Regions from separate parts of the Bacillus sp. FDAARGOS_235 genome, predicted to be linked through region 1. Evidence: riboswitches for the same ligand, from Rfam matches in the RefSeq annotation. Region 1 holds a riboswitch; each other region holds the start of a gene.

Evidence for each region. Region 1 has a riboswitch for thiamine pyrophosphate ahead of thiM (hydroxyethylthiazole kinase). Riboswitches for the same ligand answer to the same signal wherever they lie in the genome.
Region 2: it holds a riboswitch for thiamine pyrophosphate, as region 1 does, so the genes downstream of both, tenA (thiaminase II) here and thiM (hydroxyethylthiazole kinase) in region 1, are expected to answer to the same signal.
Region 3: it holds a riboswitch for thiamine pyrophosphate, as region 1 does, so the genes downstream of both, thiT (energy-coupled thiamine transporter ThiT) here and thiM (hydroxyethylthiazole kinase) in region 1, are expected to answer to the same signal.
Region 4: it holds a riboswitch for thiamine pyrophosphate, as region 1 does, so the genes downstream of both, thiC (phosphomethylpyrimidine synthase ThiC) here and thiM (hydroxyethylthiazole kinase) in region 1, are expected to answer to the same signal.

Annotation. Positions count from the first base shown of each region.
Region 1 is NZ_CP020437.2:2,505,989-2,511,780, reverse strand. Features, by position in the region: gene topB (DNA topoisomerase III) at 1-2,183, opposite strand, end outside; TPP riboswitch at 2,374-2,483, shown strand; gene thiM (hydroxyethylthiazole kinase) at 2,556-3,365, shown strand; gene thiE (thiamine phosphate synthase) at 3,379-4,038, shown strand; gene ilvA (threonine ammonia-lyase) at 4,147-5,355, shown strand; gene A6J74_RS14765 (anaerobic C4-dicarboxylate transporter family protein) at 5,423-5,792, opposite strand, start outside.
Region 2 is NZ_CP020437.2:2,170,697-2,176,488, forward strand. Features, by position in the region: gene A6J74_RS13090 (ABC transporter substrate-binding protein) at 1-516, opposite strand, end outside; gene A6J74_RS13095 (ABC transporter permease) at 513-1,265, opposite strand; gene A6J74_RS13100 (ABC transporter ATP-binding protein) at 1,265-2,014, opposite strand; gene tenA (thiaminase II) at 1,983-2,678, opposite strand; TPP riboswitch at 2,762-2,865, opposite strand; TPP riboswitch at 2,926-3,038, opposite strand; gene A6J74_RS13110 (SH3 domain-containing protein) at 3,313-4,473, shown strand; gene A6J74_RS13115 (hypothetical protein) at 4,479-4,811, shown strand; gene A6J74_RS13125 (DUF3965 domain-containing protein) at 5,052-5,792, opposite strand, start outside.
Region 3 is NZ_CP020437.2:3,561,297-3,567,088, forward strand. Features, by position in the region: gene A6J74_RS20405 (response regulator transcription factor) at 1-220, shown strand, start outside; gene A6J74_RS20410 (sensor histidine kinase) at 217-2,067, shown strand; gene thiT (energy-coupled thiamine transporter ThiT) at 2,290-2,958, opposite strand; TPP riboswitch at 3,045-3,146, opposite strand; gene A6J74_RS20420 (FeoA family protein) at 3,341-3,568, shown strand; gene feoB (ferrous iron transport protein B) at 3,565-5,553, shown strand; gene A6J74_RS20430 (FeoB-associated Cys-rich membrane protein) at 5,567-5,734, shown strand; gene A6J74_RS20435 (lipoprotein BA_5634 family protein) at 5,770-5,792, opposite strand, start outside.
Region 4 is NZ_CP020437.2:3,208,717-3,214,508, reverse strand. Features, by position in the region: gene A6J74_RS18420 (arsenic transporter) at 1-1,275, shown strand, start outside; gene thiC (phosphomethylpyrimidine synthase ThiC) at 1,379-3,139, opposite strand; TPP riboswitch at 3,253-3,368, opposite strand; gene lldP (L-lactate permease) at 3,440-5,098, opposite strand; gene A6J74_RS18405 (magnetosome magnetite crystal formation protein family) at 5,395-5,712, shown strand.

The DNA of each region.
Region 1 (5,792 bases):
AATTTTAATTTCTTTAATGCTTCTGCGAACGGGTTATTTAATGGTTCTTCTTCTTTGTTCTGTTGTTTCATATATTTTTGAACGTCACGCTTATCAGCTTTGTTTCCAGATTCTTTTTTACGTCGCTCCTGGAATGTCGATAATTTTTCGCGATAGCCACATTTACATGCAAAGATTTGACCTTCACCCTCACCACGTAGTTCTAGTTTCTTCTTACATTGTGGACAACGAGCGTTTGTTGTACGAGATACATTTTTACGATGACCACATTCACGGTCTTGGCAAACGAGCATTTTTCCTTTTTTGCCGTTTACTTCTAGCATTGGTTTACCACAGTCTGGACAAGACTTCGTTGAAATGTTGTCATGTTTATATTTTTTATCACTTGATTTAATTTCAGAAACAATTTCTTTCGTATAGTTCTTCATTTCAGAAATGAAGACTTCTTTTTTCAGTTTACCCTTTGCGATAGCCTCAAGTTTTTGTTCCCATTCACCAGTTAGTGTAGGAGATTTTAACTCTTCTGGTACTAAATCAAGTAACTGACGGCCTTTTGATGTAATGTGAATATCTTTACCACGCTTTTCAAGTAAAAATGAATTGAAGAGTTTGTCGATAATATCTGCACGTGTCGCTACAGTGCCTAATCCACCAGTCGATTTTAACGTATCAGCAAGTTGTTTATTTTGCGTATCCATATATTTTGTAGGATTCTCCATTGCTGAAAGTAAAGTCGCTTCATTAAATCGTGCAGGAGGCTTTGTTTGACCTGATGTTTGCATAATTAACTTTACAGCTAATGTATCACCTTTTTCAATGTGAGGTAGAAGCTGCTCTTTTACGTCATCAGTTACATCATCGTCTTCAAAGCGATTTTCGTATACTTCTTTCCAACCAGCGTGTAAAACCGTTTTTCCGCGTGCAATGAACGTTTCATTACCAACTTTTGTGCGTAACGTTAGTTGCTCGTATTCGAATGCAGGGAATAAAACAGCTAAGAAACGTTTCACAACTAAATCATAAATTTTACGCTCTTTATCTGTAAAGGATGAGAAGTTAACGTATCCTTCTGTTGGAATAATTGCGTGATGATCGCTTACTTTACTATCATCAACAAATGATTTATTAGGCTTAATTGGCTTTTGTAGTACTTTATGTGCTAACGGACGATATTCCCCGACACCGCACGCTTTTAGACGTTCTGGAAGTGTTCCAACGATATCAGATGAAATGTAGCGTGAATCTGTACGAGGATACGTTAACACTTTATGTTGTTCATATAATTTCTGCATAATGTTTAATGTTTCTTTAGCAGAGTAACCAAACTTTTTATTTGCATCACGTTGTAATTCAGTTAAATCGTAAAGACCAGGAGAGAATGACTTCTTCTGTTTTTTATCAATTTCCACAACAGTGGCATTTTGTTTATCTAGATTTTTTACAATACCATCAATTTTTTCTTTATTAAAACTACGGCTATTACCGTTTGCATCTTGCCAAGTTAGTTTTAACTTATCAGTTGTTTGAGCTTCGATACCGTAGTAAGTTTGAGCTTTGAAGTTTTTTATTTCATCTTCACGACTAGCGATCATAGCAACAGTAGGTGTTTGTACACGACCACAATTTAGTTGAGCGTTAAAGCGAGTTGTTAAAGCTCGAGTCGCGTTAAGGCCGATATACCAGTCAGCTTCTGAACGCGCAACTGCTGAAGCGTATAAATTGTCATATGCCTTACCTGGTTTTAAATTTGCAAAACCATCTTTAATTGCTTTATCGGTTACAGAAGAAATCCATAAACGTTTAATTGGTTTATTCAACTTAACTTTATCGATAATCCAGCGTGCGACTAATTCGCCTTCACGACCTGCGTCTGTAGCGACAATAATTTCATTTACATCTTTTCTAAGTAGCTGGCTTTTCACAGCATTAAACTGTTTACCAGTTTGTTTAATAACCGTTAATTTCAAACGCTCCGGTAGCATCGGTAAGTCTTCTAAATTCCACTTTTTATATTTCACATCATAGCTTTCTGGATCTGCTAATGTAACGAGATGACCTAAAGCCCAAGTTACAATATATTTACTACCTTCAAGATAACCGTTTCCTTTTTTATCACACTTCAGTACACGAGCAATATCTCGCGCAACGGAAGGTTTTTCAGCGATTACAACGCTTTTTGACATATTAAAAACATCCTTTCAAATTTCCATAAGTTAAATATAGCATACATTTTCTTGAGATTCAGTTTCGCTCGAGGTTTGAGCTGTTTTAGTGGAATGAACAAAACTCCCACTGATTAAAGTTTCACTTTATACGGAAAAGTAAAGAACTTGTTATTTTACTAGAATAAGAGTAGACTTTGAAGTAGATGAATAAGAAACACATGGGAGTTTGTGGATGCAAACTGAGAGTATGACTAATCCGTCATTGACCATTTGAACCTGTTGGATAATGCCAGCGTAGGGAGAGTGTAAAAGCACATGTTCAGGCACTTTGCATACGCGCAAAGTGCCTTTTTGTGTATCTCCCATCATTATAGTTAGGAGATGAAAAGGATGAATATGAAAGAAATTAGTAAAGTAGTGGATTTAGTGAGGGAATCTAATCCGCTCGTTCATAATATTACAAATGTTGTTGTAACAAACTTTACAGCGAACGGTTTGTTAGCACTAGGGGCATCGCCTGTAATGGCGTATGCAAAAGAAGAAGTAGCAGAAATGGCTAGCATTGCGGGAGCGTTAGTATTAAATATGGGAACACTTCGTCCCGAGGAAGTAGAAGCGATGTTACTTGCTGGTAAGTCGGCTAATACGAATGATGTACCAGTATTGTTTGATCCTGTTGGCGCAGGAGCAACATCGTATCGAACAGAAGTTGCGAGACATATTCCAGCTGAAATAGATCTAGCGATAATTCGTGGGAATGCAGCTGAAGTAGCTAACGTTATTAATGAGAGATGGGAAATTAAAGGGGTAGATGCTGGTACTGGAAATGGCAATGTTGTAAATATTGCAAAACAGACAGCAGAGGAATTGAATACAGTTGCGGTCATTACTGGAAAAGAAGATGTCGTTACAGATGGAGAGCGAACGATTCTTATTCGAAACGGTCACTCTATTTTAACAAAGGTTACTGGAACGGGTTGTTTACTAACTTCTGTAATAGGAGCATTTATTGCGGTAGAAAAAGATTATGTAAAGGCAGCAGTAGCAGCAGTAACATTTTATGGTGTAGCTGCGGAACTAGCAGCTGCTAAGACGGTAGAAAAAGGGCCTGGTAGTTTCCAAATTGAATTTTTAAATCAATTAGCGAATACAACTTCCGGTGATATTGAGAAGTATGGGAAGATTGAGGAGTTAGAGTAAGGGGATGAAACACATGATGCGCATTGAAACCAAGAAAATGTCTAACCTATTACAAGTGTATTTTATTATGGGAAGCAATAATTGCATGAAGGATCCGTTAGCTATATTGAAAGAAGCGTTAGACGGTGGAGTGACACTTTTTCAATTTCGTGAAAAGGGAGAAGGGACTTTAACTGGAGAGGATAGAGTGCGTTTTGCAAAGAAATTGCAGGCGCTTTGCAAGGAATATGGTGTTCCTTTCATTGTAAATGATGATGTAGAATTGGCCGTTGAATTAGATGCAGATGGTGTTCATGTAGGACAAGATGATGAAGGGATTACATCTGTTCGTGAAAAGATGGGAGATAAAATTATCGGTGTATCTACACATACAATTGAAGAAGCAAAATGGGCGATTGAAAACGGAGCTGATTATTTAGGAGTTGGCCCTATTTTCCCAACGAGTACGAAAAAAGATACGAAAGCTGTTCAAGGAACGAAAGGTTTAGCTCATTTTAGAGAACAAGGAATTACAGTGCCGATTGTTGGTATCGGTGGGATTACAATTGAAAATACTGCTGCCGTTATAGAAGCGGGTGCGGATGGTGTTTCAGTTATTTCTGCAATTAGTCTAGCGGATTCTGCGTATGAAAGTACGAAGCGATTAGCTGGGGAAGTAAATAAGTGTTTGTAGATAAAAGACCATGTAGTATGAAAATACTACGTGGTCTTTTGTCGTATAAAACAAAATATGCCGCCTAAACTAGTATGTATAAACATATATTGTTTCGGAGGCGAAGGCATGATTGTATTTCAGGATATTATAGCTGCTTATGAGAAAATGAAGGGCATTGTACATATGACCCCATTAGATTATTCAAGTACATTTAGTGAGTTATCACAGAATGAAGTGTATTTAAAGCTGGAGAATTTACAAAAGACAGGCTCTTTTAAAGTACGTGGTTCTTATAATAAAATGGTTTCTCTTGAGAAAGGTGATTTAGAAAATGGTGTTGTTGCGGCATCTGCTGGAAATCATGCGCAAGGAGTCGCTTATTCTAGTAATATGCTTAGTATTCCTTGTACGATTGTGATGCCAAAAGGTGCTCCGTTAAGTAAGGTACTTGCGACAAAAAAGTACGGTGCACATGTAGAATTACAAGGTGATGTATTTGATGATGCATTAGCTTATGCACTAGATTTAAAAGAGAAGACAGGAGCGAAATTTGTACATCCATTTGATGATGAAGCAGTAATTGCTGGTCAAGGTACAGTCGGTGTGGAAATATTACAACAGCTGGAAGATGTAGAGGCTGTTATTTGTCCTATTGGAGGTGGAGGATTAATTGCAGGAGTTGCGATGGCAATTAAAGAACAAAAGCCATCAGTGAAAATATATGGGGTGCAGACACTTGCTTGTCCGGGAATGAAACAGTCACTTGAGGAAAAGAAGGTAATAACAGTAGAGTCGACGCCAACTATGGCGGATGGAATCGCGGTTAAAAGGCCAGGTGATTTGACTTTTGAACTTGTACAACGTTATGTGGATGATGTGTTTTGTGTAGATGAAATGGAAATTGCACGAACGATGTTAATGCTTCTTGAACGGAACAAATTGTTGGTTGAAGGGTCTGGTGCGAGCTCATTAGCTTCTTTGCTTTATCACAAAGTCCCAATAAAAGAAAAAAAGGTCGTATCCGTACTAAGTGGTGGAAATGTCGATGTAAACTTTATTTCGCGTATTATTGAGCATGGAATGGTTGAAGCAGGACGCTTCATTCACATCGCGACAATGATTAAAGATAAGCCAGGCTATTTGCATCATTTGCTCGAGATTGTAACAAATTTTGAAGCGAATGTATTAAATATACATTTAGAACGGATTGGTACAAAGGTATTTCCAGGATATGCGCAATTGCACTTGTCATTAGAAACGAAAGATAGAAATCATATTGAAGAAATATTGAGTGGTTTAAAAAAGAAAGGGTATGTTGTAGAAGTTATTGATTGAAAAAATTAAACAAACGTTTAATTAAAAAAGCACAAACCCTTTTAAATTATAGGTTTGTGCTTTTTATTTAAAACATAATTGAAATTAAGAGCATTCCAATTCCGATAGAAGTAAAGGTTGCGATTAAGCCGGGAATCATGAAGCTATGATTTAAAACGTATTTACCGATACCTGTTGTACCAGTGCGGTCGAAGTTAATGGCAGCAACAATTGTTCCGTAGTTTGGAATGAAGAAGTATCCGTTTACTGCAGGGAACATAGCAATCAGTAATGCTGGCGGAATACCAAGAGATAGTCCAAGTGGCATTAAGGCACGAACTGTTGCTGCTTGGCTGTACAGTAAAATAGATAGAATGAATAATGCGATAGCAAATAGCCATGGTGCACTTGTAACTAAGTGCTGAATTGATCCTTGAATCATATTTAAGTTTCCGTTA
Region 2 (5,792 bases), 340 kb from region 1:
GCCAACATCAACTACTTTCACCGTATCAGGATTACCACCAGCTTCTTTTATCATCGTTTTTAAATATGCTTCACTTAAAGGAGTTCCAGAATATCCTACTGTTTTTCCTTCTAAATCTTTCGGTGATTGAATACCTGCTGATTTCAGCGATACGACATGATTTAACGGTGAACGTACGACAGCTCCAATTGATTTCACTGGAATTTGTTCATTTGCTCTGGCCATAACAACATCTGGCTGATAATACAAACCAACTGTCACTTTCCCTGCTGCAGCTAAAGTTAATGGATCAGTTGGATTAGAAGGGAATTTTATATTTACCTTTATTCCTTCTTCTTTAAAGTAGCCTTTTTCAATTGCTGCATAAATAAAGCTATGTACCGCATTTGGGTACCAATCGAGCATAACCGTTATTTCTTTCTCTTTTTTACTTTTATCTGATGCTGAATTACTCGAACATCCTGCAATCATTGCAACTAATAATGTAAACACAAAGATGCGTTTTAAAAATTTCATGAATGCTTCCTCCAACTAATGAATTTCTTTTCTAATACGGAAATAAGTATGACGAAGAAAATAGCTAATAATGATAACAATACAATGGGTGCAAATACACCAGCTCCATCTAACTGTGTCATCATTCTCTTACTGAAATAACCAAGCCCAGCTTGTGCACCGAGCCATTCACCGATTGCTGCCCCAATTACACTAAGCGGAACTGCAATTTTTAAAGCTGAAAAAAAATAAGGAAGAGCAGACGGTAACTTTAACTTAAGAAAAACATCTTTCTTCGTTGCTCCATATGTAACTAAGAGCTCCTCCCATTCTTTTTTCGTACTACGCAGTCCGTCATACGTATTGACCGCAATAGGGAAAAACGTAATTAAAACTGTAACAACAACCTTACTCCAGATGGTATATCCAAACCATAAAACGAAAAGCGGAGCAAGCGCTGTAATGGGAATCGTTTGTGAGGCAACTAATAATGGATAAAATGCCCTTTCCATCCATGTACTCGCATTCATTAACATCGCTAGCCCTACACCTAATACGATAGAAATAACAACACCTATTAAAACGACGTATAACGTTGCCGGTAAATGAACCGTAAATAATATGTCTTTTAGTTTCCATATCTTCATTACAATTGCTGACGGTGACGGTAAAATGTACATTTCATCTACAATTCTTGCTCCTATTTCCCACATAACGAGTAAAATGCTAGAAAGTGTAATGGCAGGAACTAATTCTTTCAATCGGTTCATCATACGAGTACCTGCCTTTGTAACATACTAAGAAGCTCATCTTTCAGCGCTAACACATCCGGTTTATATAAATCTTTTCGTGTTCTGTTATGATCAAGCGGCACAATCCGTTCAGTCAAAGTAGTTATCGGCTGCTGTTCCACCACTAAAATTCGATTCGAAAGAAACAACGCTTCTTCCACATCATGAGTGATAAATAAAATTGTTTTTTCCCACTCTTTCCATTGTTCAAACAACCATTCTTGCAAAGATGCCTTCGTTAAAGCGTCCAATGCGCTAAACGGTTCATCTAGCAATAATATCTCTCCGCCTGTTAATAATGTTTGGATAAAAGATACGCGCTGCTTCATACCACCAGATAAATCTTTCGGGTATTTTCCCTCGTATCCTTGTAAACCAAATTTATGTAACAGTTCCTTTGCCTTTACTTGTGCTTCTTTCTTCTGTACACCCTGACATTCTAGTGGCAAAGCAGCATTCTCAATAATTGTTCTCCACGGCAGGAGCATATCTTTTTGAGGCATATACCCTACAGGATGACTTTTTGTTTCTGTCAGCTCTATCCGTCCAGTACTAACTTCTTCTAAGCCTGTAATAAGGCGAAATAGAGTACTTTTCCCGCAGCCACTTGGCCCAATAATGCTTACAAACTCTTTCTCTTGTATAGAAGTATTTAATTCATCGATGATTGGCTTCTCATCATAATGAAAAGAAACATTATGAAACTGTAGTATGTTCTTGCTCCTCAAATCCCCACATCTCCTTACGATAGGACATATCCCAGAATAAATATTCAAATCGACTGGAATATAAGAAAATCTCCTCTAATCTTTCTAGCTCTCGCTCTGACTTTCCAATTGCCATTTCATCTAATAAATCTATTAACCAAATACAAAGGTTACCGTATTCTTCAGAACTATATCCTTGAATCCACTCACCAAAGAACTCATGATCTCTCGCTCCAGGAATATCATTTAAACGCTTTCCAATTTCCCAATAACTCCACATACATGGAAGAAGTGCTGCTATTAATTCCGCAAGTGTGCCATTTTGAGATACAGACATCATGTAATTTGTATAAGCTAAATTTTTAGCAGATGGTTTTGCTGATTCTATCTCCTCTATAGAAATTCCAAGCCTTTTTGCATACTGTTTATGGATCGTCATTTCTCCATTTAATATTCCATCAATTTGTTCAGCAAATTTTCCCATTACTTGTGGATTCGTTGCCTTTACAACACCGATGGCATATAGCTTTGCATAATCTAACAAATATAAATAATCTTGAATAATGTAATACTGAAACTTATCTTTTTCTAACGTGCCATCCCCCATCCCTACTACAAATGGATGATTATGACTCATCTCCCAAACTGGTTGTACAGCTTCTAACAATCTATTACAAAATTTCATTTCTATTTCCCCCTTCAATATATGTATCTAAATAAAAAACCACTTCTATAATCAGAAGTGGTTACAACAAATAAAATTATAGTTTATTCGTTGTTCCACTTCCCTTCGCTAGTATTACCTAGATCAGGTGTTGTAAGGGTTAAGGATTATTCCTCTCTCAGCACGAAAAGCACCCCTAGTGGTTTCAATATAAAATTTTCAAATAAAAAAGCCCCGTTTCTATACGCAAAGAAACGGGGACTCATCATTAGTGTCCGAATTGCTTCCCTACGCTAGCATAATCTAGATCAGGTAATGAAAAGGATCAAAGACTTAAGGTCTTACTCTCAGCTGGCAACACCAGCTCTCCTAGCAAACTATAAAATTATCACTGTCAGTATAACACCCTAATAAGACATCATCAACTGTTTTAATTTTCTCAATTGTCAACGAAATTACAGAGTTATATAATAATTATTATTCTATTTCGTAAAATAAAATACCAATTAATTCCATAAAAAGGAATCATTATCCTGAAAAAATTTATTTTTATATTGATTTCATATTACATTTATGTGAATACACCCACTATATTATATCTTTATACTATAATAAAATTACAACTAACTATACAACTAGAGGAGGTCTCTATTATATGAATATGAAAGCTACAGCTCTAACAGCAACTACTGTCGCAATCGCCTCATTACTTCCTTCTATGGGCGAAACAAATGTACAAAAAGCAAACGCTGAACAATTATCTAATGTCAAAACTGGATATGTCAAAGTCGATCAAGTAGCCTTACATAAAGAAGATAATACAAATAGCACATCCCTTGATACAATTCGCTTTAATACGAAAGTTAACATACTTAAAACAACGAAGGATTGGTATAAAGTATCTGTTAATAATAAAGTAGGCTATGTACAAAAAGATGCTATTCTGCAAAAAAACAAACTTCAATCTACTAATCAATACATCGTCAATGCTAATGCATTGAACGTTCGCTCTGAACCTAATTTAGAATCTTCCATTTTAGATGTATTACCAAATGGTAAGTTCGTGACTATTCAAGGAGAACAAGGCGAATGGTATAAAATTTCACATAACGGTCAAACAGGTTATGTACAAAAAGCATTCGTATCTAATGGTTCGCAGCCCTTAGTAAAAGGAATCACAGTTCAAAATGATACGAAATATACTGTTGCAACACCTAAATTAAATGTACGTAACAATGCTAGCACAAATGGTACTCTACTTGGTTCTTTACAAAACGGTACACAGATACAAGTAGTAGAAACAGTAGGAACTTGGTATAAAATTCGTTTTGGCACAGGATACGGGTATGTGGCCAAACACTATGTGGTACAAAATCAACAGCAATCACAAGCTCAAACAGCTCAATCTTCAGCTATTCCAGCAGTTTTCAAATTCCCTACCCAAGGAAAAATCAGCTCAACCTTTGATATACGCTGGGAACAAATGCATTATGGAATAGATATTGCAGCACAAGGTAACGTCTCCATTCAAGCTGCCGCTGCAGGTAAAGTTATTAAATCATATTATTCAGCTAGTTATGGCAATGTAGTGTTCATCGCCCATCAAATAAACGGGAAATTATATACAACAGTTTATGCTCATATGAAAGATCGCACTGTACAAGCTGGTGATCAAATACAAACTGGACAATTACTAGGTCATATGGGTAACACAGGTCATTCATACGGACAACACCTCCATTTCGAATTACATAATGGAGAATGGAATTTTGAAAAAACAAATGCAGTAAATCCACTGCCGTATTTAGTTAGGTAAATTGTATGCCACGCAATATACCTCTCTTCATTGAATACTTAGCCTTTTTAGGTTTAATCTGTTGTTTAATAATTTACAATACAAACACTGTATTTTTATCTATTATCATTGCTTTTGTTGCTCTAGAAATTATGATGGAGTCATTTCAAGTGCGACTAAAGCAAAAAGTTGCCCATGTTTATAATGCTATTTTTCTATTAAGTGCCCTTATAACAAATGTTATTAGTAATGGCTTTTATTTATCTACTATAATTCCCGTATTCTTTATGGCTGTTTTATTATTCATAGCTAGATACATTAATGTCCCTAATAATAAAAAACATGAACAAGAAGCTTAGAAAGAGGAGACACTGTGTACCAATCTTTCAAAGATAACACAATGAAATATATATTGAATTTATACGGAAAACTAAATACTTTTTTTGGTATACAAGGAAGTTATACTGCACAACTTCTCCTATATGGAATGCTATTTCTCATCTTAATCACTTTCTCCTTGTTTTACTAACAAAAAAGGATCTCACATAACATTGAGATCCTTTTTAATTTATATTAATTTTTCATATGTAAAATACTGTTTAGCCACAAGCATATTTTTCATAAATAAAACTAAGATTATATTTTTTCTCTAAACCCATTCTTTGTTCATCGTCACACCAATAGAAAAGAATATCATGAATCGTCGCATAACGCTTATTTTTAAGAAATAGTTTAAAGAATGATGGTAAACAATCATGTAATTGTATAAATATATAATTGCGTAGTATTTCCTCTTTATATTCAATGCCCTTACAAATATACAGTAATTCTTCACAATAATATGCATGCTGTGGAACTTGAATCATTTCGAAAAATGGCACGTATGATAATAACTTTCCGATAAAATGGTTATATCGATCCATTATACCTATTGTCATATGTTCCATCATTTCTTTCATCACATATAAATAATCATCTACATGAGTTGTCTTTAGTGGATCTAATCGATCTGAAATTTGAGAAAGTACAGCTCTTTGACAAGCTAAAACTACTTGACTAGGTCCATAATATGATAGAAAATCTGTACACTTACGATACTTTCGCAACAAGTCATGTCTATATAAATCATACACAAAAGTATTACAATACATCGCTAGACTCATCATATCACTATTCAGCTGCTCTTTTGACTGTGCTTTAGCCCTCTTACACATATAGAAGAATGTAAACTCTAATATTTCTTTTTGAGATAATAGATGTTTACAATTTGTTATACATTTCTCATTAAATTTAACTCTATCCCAAATTTCTACATCCCCATCTGTTAATTCCCCGACACG
Region 3 (5,792 bases), 1.1 Mb from region 1:
AACGCATACGGAGTTTGAAATATTGGTGTATTTCATGAAAAACCAAGGAATTGTACTAACAAGGGAACAATTAATTTCAAGAATTTGGGGATATGAATTTGCTGGTGATGATCGAACGGTTAATAGCCATATTCGTAATTTAAGAAATAAATTAGGAGAGAAAGCAAAGTACATTACAACTGTAGTGCGAACTGGATATAAGTTTGAGGGGAATGTATGAGAAAAGGGATTGTACTAAAATTATTTACTCTCACAACAGCATTATGTATGTTAATTTTAGCGACGATATTTATTGGACAAACGATATTTTTCAAACAATATTATGCGAATCGAAAAGTAGAAGATATTAAAGTGAATTTAAATTCCTTTGAAAAGAATTATTTAAATTACGCAGGAAATGCAGAAGGAATTCAGAAACTGGAGCAAGACTTTTTTAGAGAAAATAATACGTGGATTACGACATTAGATCAGAATGGGAATTTAAAACATGTGGATGATTTTTATTTTGAGGTAACGATAGACCGTAGGAAACAAAAGGAGTTTGGACAACAAATATTCAAGATTCCCTTATACAATCTCGTCAATATAGAGGAGATTGATAATAAATCATCAGATCAGTTTTTAGGACAAACAATGTCTGTTTCTGGGGTGAAACAAGAAGATAGTTTTATTCCATTCTCTTTCATGTTAAGTAAGCAAAATTTAAATGGATCTAATAAGCCATTAGAAAAAGCGTTTCAGGAGAAAATTAAATTAGATGAGGAGAAAAGGAGAGCAGCTGGGGAGCAACTTGTTAAGGAAAAGAAACCAGCTGTTCAGGAAGAAGCTGCTCAGGAATTAGGCTTTTACATAGGAGGACGTGTTACAAAAGTACAGTTCCCAGATGTAAAAGGTCCTGTGAATCCAATTTATAAAAATAGTATATTCTTGGATAACATAAAAGAATTTCAAACGGATTTATTATTAAAAGAGAGCAAGCACATACAATATGCAACACAAACAATGGACTATGAAAAAAATGATATAAAATATAAATTATTAATTAAGCCAATAAAAGAAAAAGATGGATCAGTAGCATATATATATGCGATGGCTTCTTTACAACCAGTAGATGAGGCTGTACAAATGGTACAAGATTATTACATTTACATTATTGCATTTGTAGTCGTTTTGGTTTTTCTAGCTTCGTTTTATTACTCGAAACAAATTGCAAAACCGCTACTAAAAATAAATGATACAACGAAAAAAATAGCGCATTTAGATTTCACAGAAAAAATACCAATTACTTCAAAAGATGAAATTGGTGATTTATCGAAAAATATTAATACGCTATCGAATAAACTCCATTCGCATATTGGACAGCTAGAACAAGATATTGAAAAGGAAAGAAAGCTAGAAAAGACGCGGAAGGAATTCATTTCTGGTGTTTCACATGAATTAAAAACACCGTTAAGTATTATGAAAAGCTGTATTTCTATTTTAAAGGATGGGGTAGCTGAACATAAAAAAGAGTACTATTTTCAAGCGATGGAACGAGAAGTAGATAAAATGGATACGTTAATTTTAGATATGCTTGAGTTAGCTAAATTTGAGTCAGGTACATATAAAATGAAAATGGATTCATTTTATATCGATACAGTAATTGAAGATATATGTGAACACCTTTCTGTAGAAATAGAGAAAAAAGAACTTCGTGTTCATAAAAATATAGGTCCATTTGAAGTAGTCGCAAATCAAGGCCGGATTGAACAAGTCATCGTGAACTTCATTACGAATGCCATACGTTATACACCGAATAAAGAGGATATTATTATTTCTACAATAGATGAGAAAAATCGTATAAAAGTGTGTATTGAAAATAAAGGTACTCATATTGAAGAAGAGCAATTAGATAAAATTTGGGATCGTTTTTATCGCGTGGATGCAGCACGTCATCGTTCACAAGGTGGAACAGGGCTTGGGCTTGCTATTTCAAAGAATATTTTAGAACTGCACGATGCTGAATATGGGGTAAAGAATACAGAAGATGGTGTGTTATTTTACTTCTACTTACTGAAAAAAGCGTAGATCATACATGCTACGCTTTTTTTTAAGTTATTTTCATATTATCTTTACCTAATCTTTATTTTTAAGAGATATAATCTTGTTAGAAAAAGAGGTTATGTAAGGAGTAGATTAGCCATGAATAGCAATTTACTAGGTGTGATGGTATTTATTTTTCTTTGTGCATTTATTGTATTTATTATCGATATTACTCATTGAGAATTTTGATATAAAAAAGGGCGCTAGTTAAGCGCCCTTTTTGTTTGCATTTATTTGATAAGCATTGATGCTTTTGAATAAGCGTGGTGAAGTGATAAATAAAAATATAAGTAAAACTGTACATAGAATAAAAGAACCAAGCATTGTGCTGCCATTTACGATTAATGAATATAGCACAGCTGATTGACCTTTCGGTGCATATTGTCCCCAGAAAATAATACCGGCAATAAAGTGACAGAAGTAACGAGCTAGACTACCGATAAATGTAGCAACGATAATGAATCCAATTACTTTCTTTCCTTGGTTTTGTTTTGATGAAGGTTTATCTTTATGGCTACTTAAGTTTGATTGTTCGTTGCCATTCGCATTAGATGCTAAAAGTGCATTTTGAATTGGACGATAGAATAACCCGGCAAATCCGATAAAAGCAAAGGCAATGAAGTACTCAATGAATGCTTGAACTGGTGTTAAAATGTAGGCATCACCTACGACAATTTGTAACAGTCCCCAAACTAAACCACCTAAGAAAGCTGATTTAAAGCCCCAGCGGTAAGCAATAATAAAAATAGGAATCATAGCGAATGAGATAGAACCGCCTGTTGGAAGTTTAATTGATAATGGTAAAATGTCGATGACCATGGCGAAGGCTGCAAGAATAGCAGATTCGATCATCGCTTGTAAATTAGTGTTACGCATGTTGTCTCCCCCTAAATCCAAGTTGTACAAAAAAGAATAGATATCATAGGAGGATACGAAATACGTAAATAAAAATGAGGTATGTATTTCGGACGTTTGCACAATCCCTGCGTTAGCATTAACTAACAGGTTCGAAGGGTCGGAACGAAGTGTTCCCTCTCAGCGGCATGGCTCCCCCAGTGATAACGAGATTCTTTATTTGCTATTGTTTATTGTAAGCGAAATGGATGAGAATGGCAAACGAATACAGTATGACAATAATTGAAATACAATTGTAGCGAAATGTTAATAAATATGAAGCAAAAGGGTATAGTACAAGAGAAATTGGGTGTGGTATAATTTTTTTGAAAATAATTATCATTCTCTTCTGAGGGGGAAGGTTATGAGCTTAGTAGATATTAAAATTGGAGAGAAAGTGTTAGTAAAAAGTATTCAGTCTTTAGATCAGCTATTAAAGCGTAGACTAGCTGCTTTCGGTCTTGCTGAAGGAAGCGAACTTCGCCTGAAACAGAAAGCGATGTTTAAAGGTCCTTGTACATTGGAGTGTCGTGGACAGTTAATTAGTATTCGTCATTGTGACGCGAAAATGATAAAGGTGGAATTAGCGTGAATAAGGTAGCTTTGCTAGGGAATCCGAATACAGGGAAGACATCATTATTTAATGCACTTACTGGTTCTTATGAATATGTAGGAAACTGGAGCGGTGTAACAGTAGAAAAGAAGGTTGGTAAATTAAAAGATAGACAAGGAACATTAATTGATTTACCAGGTGTTTATGATTTAAATCCAGTTTCACGTGATGAAGGTGTTGTAACAAACTTTCTATTAACAGAAGAATTTAATCATATGTTAAATATCGTAGATTCCTCGCAGTTTGAAAGAAATATGCATTTAACGTTGCAGTTACTTGAATTTGGTAAGCCAGTCTCAATTGGTTTAAACATGGTTGATGTGGCGAAGCAAAGAGGAATTGTAATTGATGTAAAACGATTATCAGAACTATTAGGTGTAACAGTTGTGCCTGTCGTTGCAAGAAGTGGAAAAGGCTGTGAAGAACTGCTTACGACTCTTAAAGAAAATGACAAAAAAGAGAAAAAGCCATTCCTTATTTCATATGGTGTACAAATGGATGAAGGAATTGGAGAAGTAATTGCTCTTTTAGAGACAGTGAATTACGAGCATCCGAGATGGTTAGCACTTCAATTTTTAAGCAATAACGAAGTAGTAGAAAAAGAAATAAAAGCATTACCAATTTATAAGGAACTCATAGCCATTCGATCTCGCTTAGAAGGAAAACTTGATTGTACGTTAGAAGAGCACATTTACAAAACTCGTGAAGCGTATATTGAAAAGTTAAAAACAAATGTTATGAAGCATGAGAAAGAAGGAAAAATTCCTTTTTCAGAAAAAATTGATAGATTAATTACACATAAAATTTTAGGACTTCCAATCTTTTTAGCAGTTATGTTTTTTATTTTTCAGGTTACGTTTACTTGGATTGGTACACCTTTATCGGATATGTTAGATGAGTTTTTTGGTGGCCAGCTTACGGATTGGGTGACGGCTGGACTTACAAGTATTGGAGCTTCTGATTTTATTCAAGCGCTTGTTACAGAAGGTATTATTGCCGGTGTTGGTGCTGTGTTAGTATTCGTTCCACAAATCTTTGCACTATTCTTTTTCATTTCATTATTAGAAGACTCAGGGTATATGGCGCGAATTGCAGTTGTTATGGATAGAATTATGGAGTTCTTCGGTTTAAATGGAAAAGCCTTTATTCCGATGATTATCGGTTTTGGCTGTAACGTTCCAGGTATTATGGCAGCGAGAACGATTGAACAGGAGAAAGAGCGTTTACTTACAATTTTAGTAACACCATTTATGTCTTGTTCAGCACGTTTACCTGTATATGCATTATTTGCGGGAGTGTTCTTCCCTCATAGTCAGGCAACTGTTGTGTTCTCTTTATACGTTGCAGGGATTGTCCTTGCGTTATTAGTTACAAAAATAATGTCTCTTACTATTTTAAAAGCGGAAAAATCTATTTTCGTCATTGAACTACCGCCTTACCGCGTGCCACAAGCGAAAACGTTATGGCTTAGCACATGGGAAAAAGGGAAAGGGTTTGTTCGTAAAGCTGGTACATTCATCTTTGGTGGTTCGGTTGTCATTTGGCTATTAAATTATGCAGGTCCATCAGGATTTGGTGTTGATATGGGAGACAGTTACTTAGCGATGATTGGTGGATTTATCGCACCGCTATTTGCACCGCTAGGCTTTGGAACGTGGCAAGCTGCAGCATCCCTTTTAACAGGATTTTTAGCGAAAGAAGTTGTCGTTTCTACAATGGCGATTATTTATGCGGTTAAAGAAGATGTGCTTGGAAACGTAATGGGAGCACATTATACAGCATTATCAGCGTATGCATTTATGTTCTTTATTTTATTATACGTTCCGTGCTTAGCGACAGTAGCTGTTATTAAACGTGAAACAGGATCAGCGAAATGGACGATTTTCTCAGTCGTTTATCCGCTCGTAGTTGCTTATGTATTAACGCTTATTATATACCAAGTTGGATCTTTACTCGGATTCTAAAAGGAGATGTATGATGATGGTCAATATTATAATTGGAGCTATCATTTTTGGTTATGCAGCATATACGTTAGTTAATTTCGTAAAAAGAAGTAAAAAAGGAAAATGCGCAGCATGTTCTTTAAATAAGTCATGCCAGTCGCAAACTTGTAGTCCGGATATGGAGCAAATCGCTCACAAGTAGAAAAAAAGCTTTGCGAATCTCGCAAAGCTTTTTTCTTACTTTTTAATTTTTACAAGTT
Region 4 (5,792 bases), 700 kb from region 1:
GCATGGCCAGCAGCAATTGGCGCTGGTATTATCCTCATTACTGGACTTGTCTCAAGGCCAGATGTCATAGACATTATAAGTAAAATCGGAGGCGCTTCCATAACGATATTGGCGACCATCGTTATGGCAGTTATATTAGAAAGCTTCGGCTTCTTCCATTGGGCTGCAGCAAAACTCGCAAATTTAGCGAAAGGTTCTGGACGCCGCCTATACTGGTATATTCAATTACTATGCTTTCTTATGACTCTTTTATTTAATAATGACGGTAGTATTTTGATTACAACCCCAATTCTAATCCTTCTTCTGAAAAATCTTCAATTAAAGCCTCATCAACAAATTCCTTATTTATTAAGCGGTGCTTTAATCGCCACTGCTTCTAGTGCACCAATCGGTGTAAGTAATATCGTAAACTTAATCGCATTAAATATCGTTAATATGACTCTTTATATGCATACTGCTATGATGTTTGTACCTGCAACATTAGGATTATTGTTTATGTCATGGCTCATGTACACTGTTTTAAAGAAAAAATTACCAGAGAAATTACCGGTTTCTTCATATGATATTGAAGAAATTTTCTTCACGAAAAACTTCCATCCGTTAAAAGGAAACAATTCTGTTGATACGAAACAAAAACGTACAAAATTCATGTTAAAAGTATTAGGTTTTGTCTTCCTTATGCGCTGTCTTCTGTTCGTTGCATCCTTCTTATCTATCCCAATCGAAATCGTTGCAGTGCTAGGTTCCCTCGTTCTTCTTATCTGGAGATGGTACTACTTACGAACAAACCCTGTCGATATTTTAAAAAAGACACCGTGGCACATTTTAATCTTCGCCTTCTCTATGTACGTCATTATTTACGGGCTTCACAACGCAGGATTAACAGCCGCACTTGTGCAATGGCTCGAGCCACTTGTAAGTCAGCATTTACTCTATGCTAGCTTTGCAATGGGCGGACTTGTATCCATCCTCTCTAACGTCTTCAATAACCACCCTGCCCTTATGATTGGTACAATCACATTAACAGAAATGGGGCTAGATCCAGTCACATTAAAAACAATCTACCTCGCAAACATTATTGGTAGTGACATCGGTTCACTATTATTACCAATCGGTACACTAGCTTCCCTCATCTGGATGTATATTCTGAAACAAAACAAAATTAAAGTAAAATGGAAAGATTATTTAAGCGTATCTCTCATCGTTATTCCTCTCACAACAGTCGTCACATTATTCCTCTTATACTACTGGGTACACCTCTTCTTTGCCTTATAAAGAAAACAGAAGCCCCCTTTGCTACCGTCTTAGCAAAGGGGGCTTTTTCTATAATTAAGTTAGGTACTACAGTGTGATCAATCAAGTAAAGAGGTGTAACGTGTTATTGGTATAAATGACTACCAGTATCTTTAAATTCTTTCGCCTTCTCTTTCATTCCTTTTTCAATTGCTTCTGTCGTTTCTAAGTCATTTTCTTTCGCATATTCACGAATATCATGTGAAATTCTCATACTACAAAACTTCGGTCCACACATTGAACAAAAATGAGCTGTTTTCGCTCCTTCTGCTGGTAACGTTTCATCGTGATACTCCATCGCACGTTCAGGATCTAAAGACAAATTAAATTGATCGCGCCAACGAAATTCGAAACGTGCTTTTGAAAGTGCGTCATCACGCTGATGAGCCGTTTTATGCCCTTTCGCAAGATCAGCCGCATGTGCTGCAATTTTATACGTAATAACCCCTTCTCGAACATCATCTTTATTTGGTAAACCTAAATGTTCTTTCGGCGTTACATAACAAAGCATCGCCGTTCCAAGCCAGCCGATCATTGCTGCTCCAATTGCGGATGTAATATGGTCATATCCTGGTGCAATATCTGTCGTTAGCGGCCCAAGTGTATAAAATGGCGCGCCCTGACAAATATCAAGTTCTTTCTCCATATTTTCTTTAATTAAGTGCATCGGTACATGTCCAGGTCCTTCAATCATAACTTGCACATCATGTTTCCAAGCGATTTTCGTCAATTCACCAAGCGTTTCAAGCTCCGAGAACTGCGCTTCGTCATTTGCATCTGCAATCGAACCTGGACGTAATCCATCTCCAAGCGAGAATGAAACATCGTACTGCTTCATAATTTCACAAATCTCTTCAAAATGAGTATATAGGAAGTTTTCTTTATGATGGAATAAACACCACTGCGCCATAATCGAACCACCGCGTGAAACGATACCTGTCGTACGTTTTGCAGTAATTGGAATGTAACGAAGTAATACACCAGCGTGAATCGTAAAGTAATCAACGCCTTGCTCCGCTTGCTCAATTAACGTATCACGGTACACTTCCCACGTTAAATCTTCTGCAATTCCGTTTACTTTCTCAAGCGCTTGATAAATGGGCACAGTTCCAACCGGTACAGGAGCATTACGAATAATCCATTCGCGCGTCGTATGAATATTTTTACCTGTAGATAAATCCATAATCGTATCTGCACCCCAGCGCGTTGCCCATGTCATCTTCTCTACTTCTTCTGCAATAGAAGAAGATACAGCAGAGTTTCCGATATTTGCATTTACCTTCACATGAAAGTTACGTCCGATAATCATCGGTTCTGCTTCCGGATGGTTAATATTCGCTGGTAAAATCGCACGACCTTCTGCAATTTCCTTACGAACAAACTCAGGCTCCACTCCTTCACGAATCGCAACATACTCCATCTCAGACGTAATAATGCCATTACGCGCATAGTGCATTTGCGTAACATTTGCACCTTCCTTCGCTCTAAGCGGCTTACGATCCATTTGCGGGAAAACAGGTGTATGTTTCGAAGCCACTTTCACACCGTCATCCTCTGGTTTTACTTCACGCCCTTCGTATGCCTCTACATCCCCGCGCTCCATGACCCAAGAATGACGCGGCGTTGGAATCCCCTTTTCCAGCTCCACTTTATAGGCCGGATCCGTATAAGGACCACTCGTATCATACACACGGATGGGCGGATTTTGGACACCATTCGTATCGCTTTGTGCAATCTCACGCATCGGTACTTTCATACCTTCCCGTGGTCCATCTACATACACTTTCTTACTTCCTGGTAAACTCGATTTCAATTCAATTTGTTCAGCTGAAACAGATTGTTTCATAACCTTTGTTGCCCCCCTGTACGTGACAAGGACGAGATATGGCCAGCGTATGCCAAAACAAAAAGAGCCAGGTCCATAAAAAAATAAGGACCTGGCTCATAAAAGACATCATTATGTAAAGCCGCTAACTTCCCTACGCTGGTACGAGCCAGATCAGGTCCAAAGGGTTAAGAAGTTCACGCGCTTCTCTCTCAGCCTACGCATACGTTAGGCACCCCTAGTTTATCACTGATTTAATTTTCAATACTTTCTCATCATACACGATAATCTGAAAAATGAAAAGTTTATTTCTTTTATTGTTTATGGAATCATCCACGTTAAATAATATGCCTGTACATACGTCATAATACCAACGATAATAACGAAGAACAAACTATGCTTCACTGTAAAACGGAACAAATCCGACTCTTTTCCGGCAAGTCCAACTGCAGCACAAGCAATTGCAATCGATTGCGGAGAAATCATCTTACCTGTTACACCACCTGTTGTATTTGCCGCAACGAGAAGTACTTCAGATACGCCAACTTGCTGTGCCGTAATTGCTTGTAAATTCGAGAACAGTGCGTTCGCAGACGTATCGGATCCTGTTAAGAATACACCAATCCAACCTAGGAATGGTGAGAAGAAAGGGAATAGTCCGCCAGTTCCTGCTAGCGCTAGCGCTAATGTAGAAGATAGACCAGAATAGTTTGCGATAAATGCGAATCCTAATACGAATCCGATAGATAGAATTGGCATCTTAAGTTCGTTTAACGTTTCTTTAAATGTCGCTACTGCATCTTTTGCACTCATTTTCAAAATAAAGATAGAAATAATACAAGCAATTAAAATTGCCGTTCCAGTCGCTGATAAAACATCTAATTTCAAAATTGCTTCATAAGGCGTTGGTTTATTTACTATCGGCTCTGCTTTCATTACTAAATTGTGTAAGCCTGGAACTTCAAACTTAAATACAAGACTTTCTAAAGCGCCTCCTGGAGCAAATAAAGATTTAAAGAAGCTTTGGCTCCAAACAACTACCATAACCGTTAAAATAATGAACGGAGACCATGCTTTCACTACTTTTCCTATTGTGAGTTTTGGCATAGATGTCGTCGTTGTTGCCGCTACTTCACTATTTGCTTGTTTAGATTGATAGATTTCTTTCGGCTGCCAAACTTTTAAGAACAGCGCTAAACTCACTAAACTTACAAGTGCTGACGTAATATCCGGAAGCTCCGGCCCTAGAAACGTTGCTGTAATAAACTGTGTAATTGCAAATGAACTACCTGCTACAAGTAACGCAGGCCACGTTTGTTTTACCCCTTTAAACCCATCCATTAAAAATACGATGAAGAACGGAACAAATAATGATAGAAACGGTAACTGATGTCCAGCCATTTGTCCGATTTTATGTGGATCAATACCCGTTACTTGTCCAGCAACTGTAATCGGAATTCCCATCGCTCCAAATGCTACCGGTGCAGTATTTGCGATTAAACAAAGACCAGCCGCATATAAAGGATTTAATCCGAGACCTGCTAGAAGCGCTGCCGTGATTGCTACTGGTGCACCGAATCCCGCAGCCCCTTCTAAAAATGCTCCGAATGAAAAACCAATTAAAATAACGAGTAAACGGTGATCATTTGTAATAGATAATACAGATGCACGAATGACATCGAATTGACCTGTTTTTACGGAAATTTTATACAAAAATACCGACATAATGATAATCCAAGCAATTGGCCATAGTCCGTATAAAAAACCGTATCCGGTTGCTGCCATCGCCATCGTAAACGGCATTTTATAAGCGAATAACGCTACTAAAATTGTAAGTACAACTGTAATAAATCCTGCCACATACCCCTTCATGCGGAAAACTGCTAAAGCTAAGAAAAAAAAGATGATTGGAATAAGTGCGACTGCTGCCGAAATCCAAATGTTACCGAACGGATCATAAACTTGTGTCCATGTGTTCATTGTTCTCTCCCCCTAAAGAATCCCCTTTTAAATAGAATAACCTCATCAATAGACTATCAGGTCATCATACCTTTAAGTCTAAAAATAAAAAACGTTCAAGAAAACGTTTTCATCTAATCCCATTTATACTTTATCACAGCGTTTTCCATAAAAAAAGATTTTTTTGAAAATTTTATTATTTAAAGAAAAAATCTTACAAAATCGTCACGTTCTTGTAATGTTCATCGATAGTAAGCTTGTAAAAATTACTGCATAATAATAGTATAACAACGGAAATTATTTATGAGGTGATATATATGAATGGAAACAAAATACTAGCTGCTTTATCATACTTTAGTGTACTATTTGCCCCTATCTTATTCCCAATCATCGTTTGGATTGTGGGGGATGCTGAAACAAAGCCACATGCAAAACGTGCTCTATGGACACATATCATTCCAAGTATCGCTACATTTATCGGCGTAGCTATTTTAGGAATTATGGGCATCGGATCGGACCAACCAGATGTAACACTTGGAATTGGAGCAATGATTGTCTTAGCTATTTGCGGAATCATCAGCTTATACTACTTCATCTGGAACATTGTAAAAGGAATTAAAGTGCTGAAAGCTTAATTTTAAACAAACGTTTGTTTAAAAAAAGGACACTTGCAATTTGCAAGTGTCCTTTTTCCGATTAGTGTGAGCTAATAATT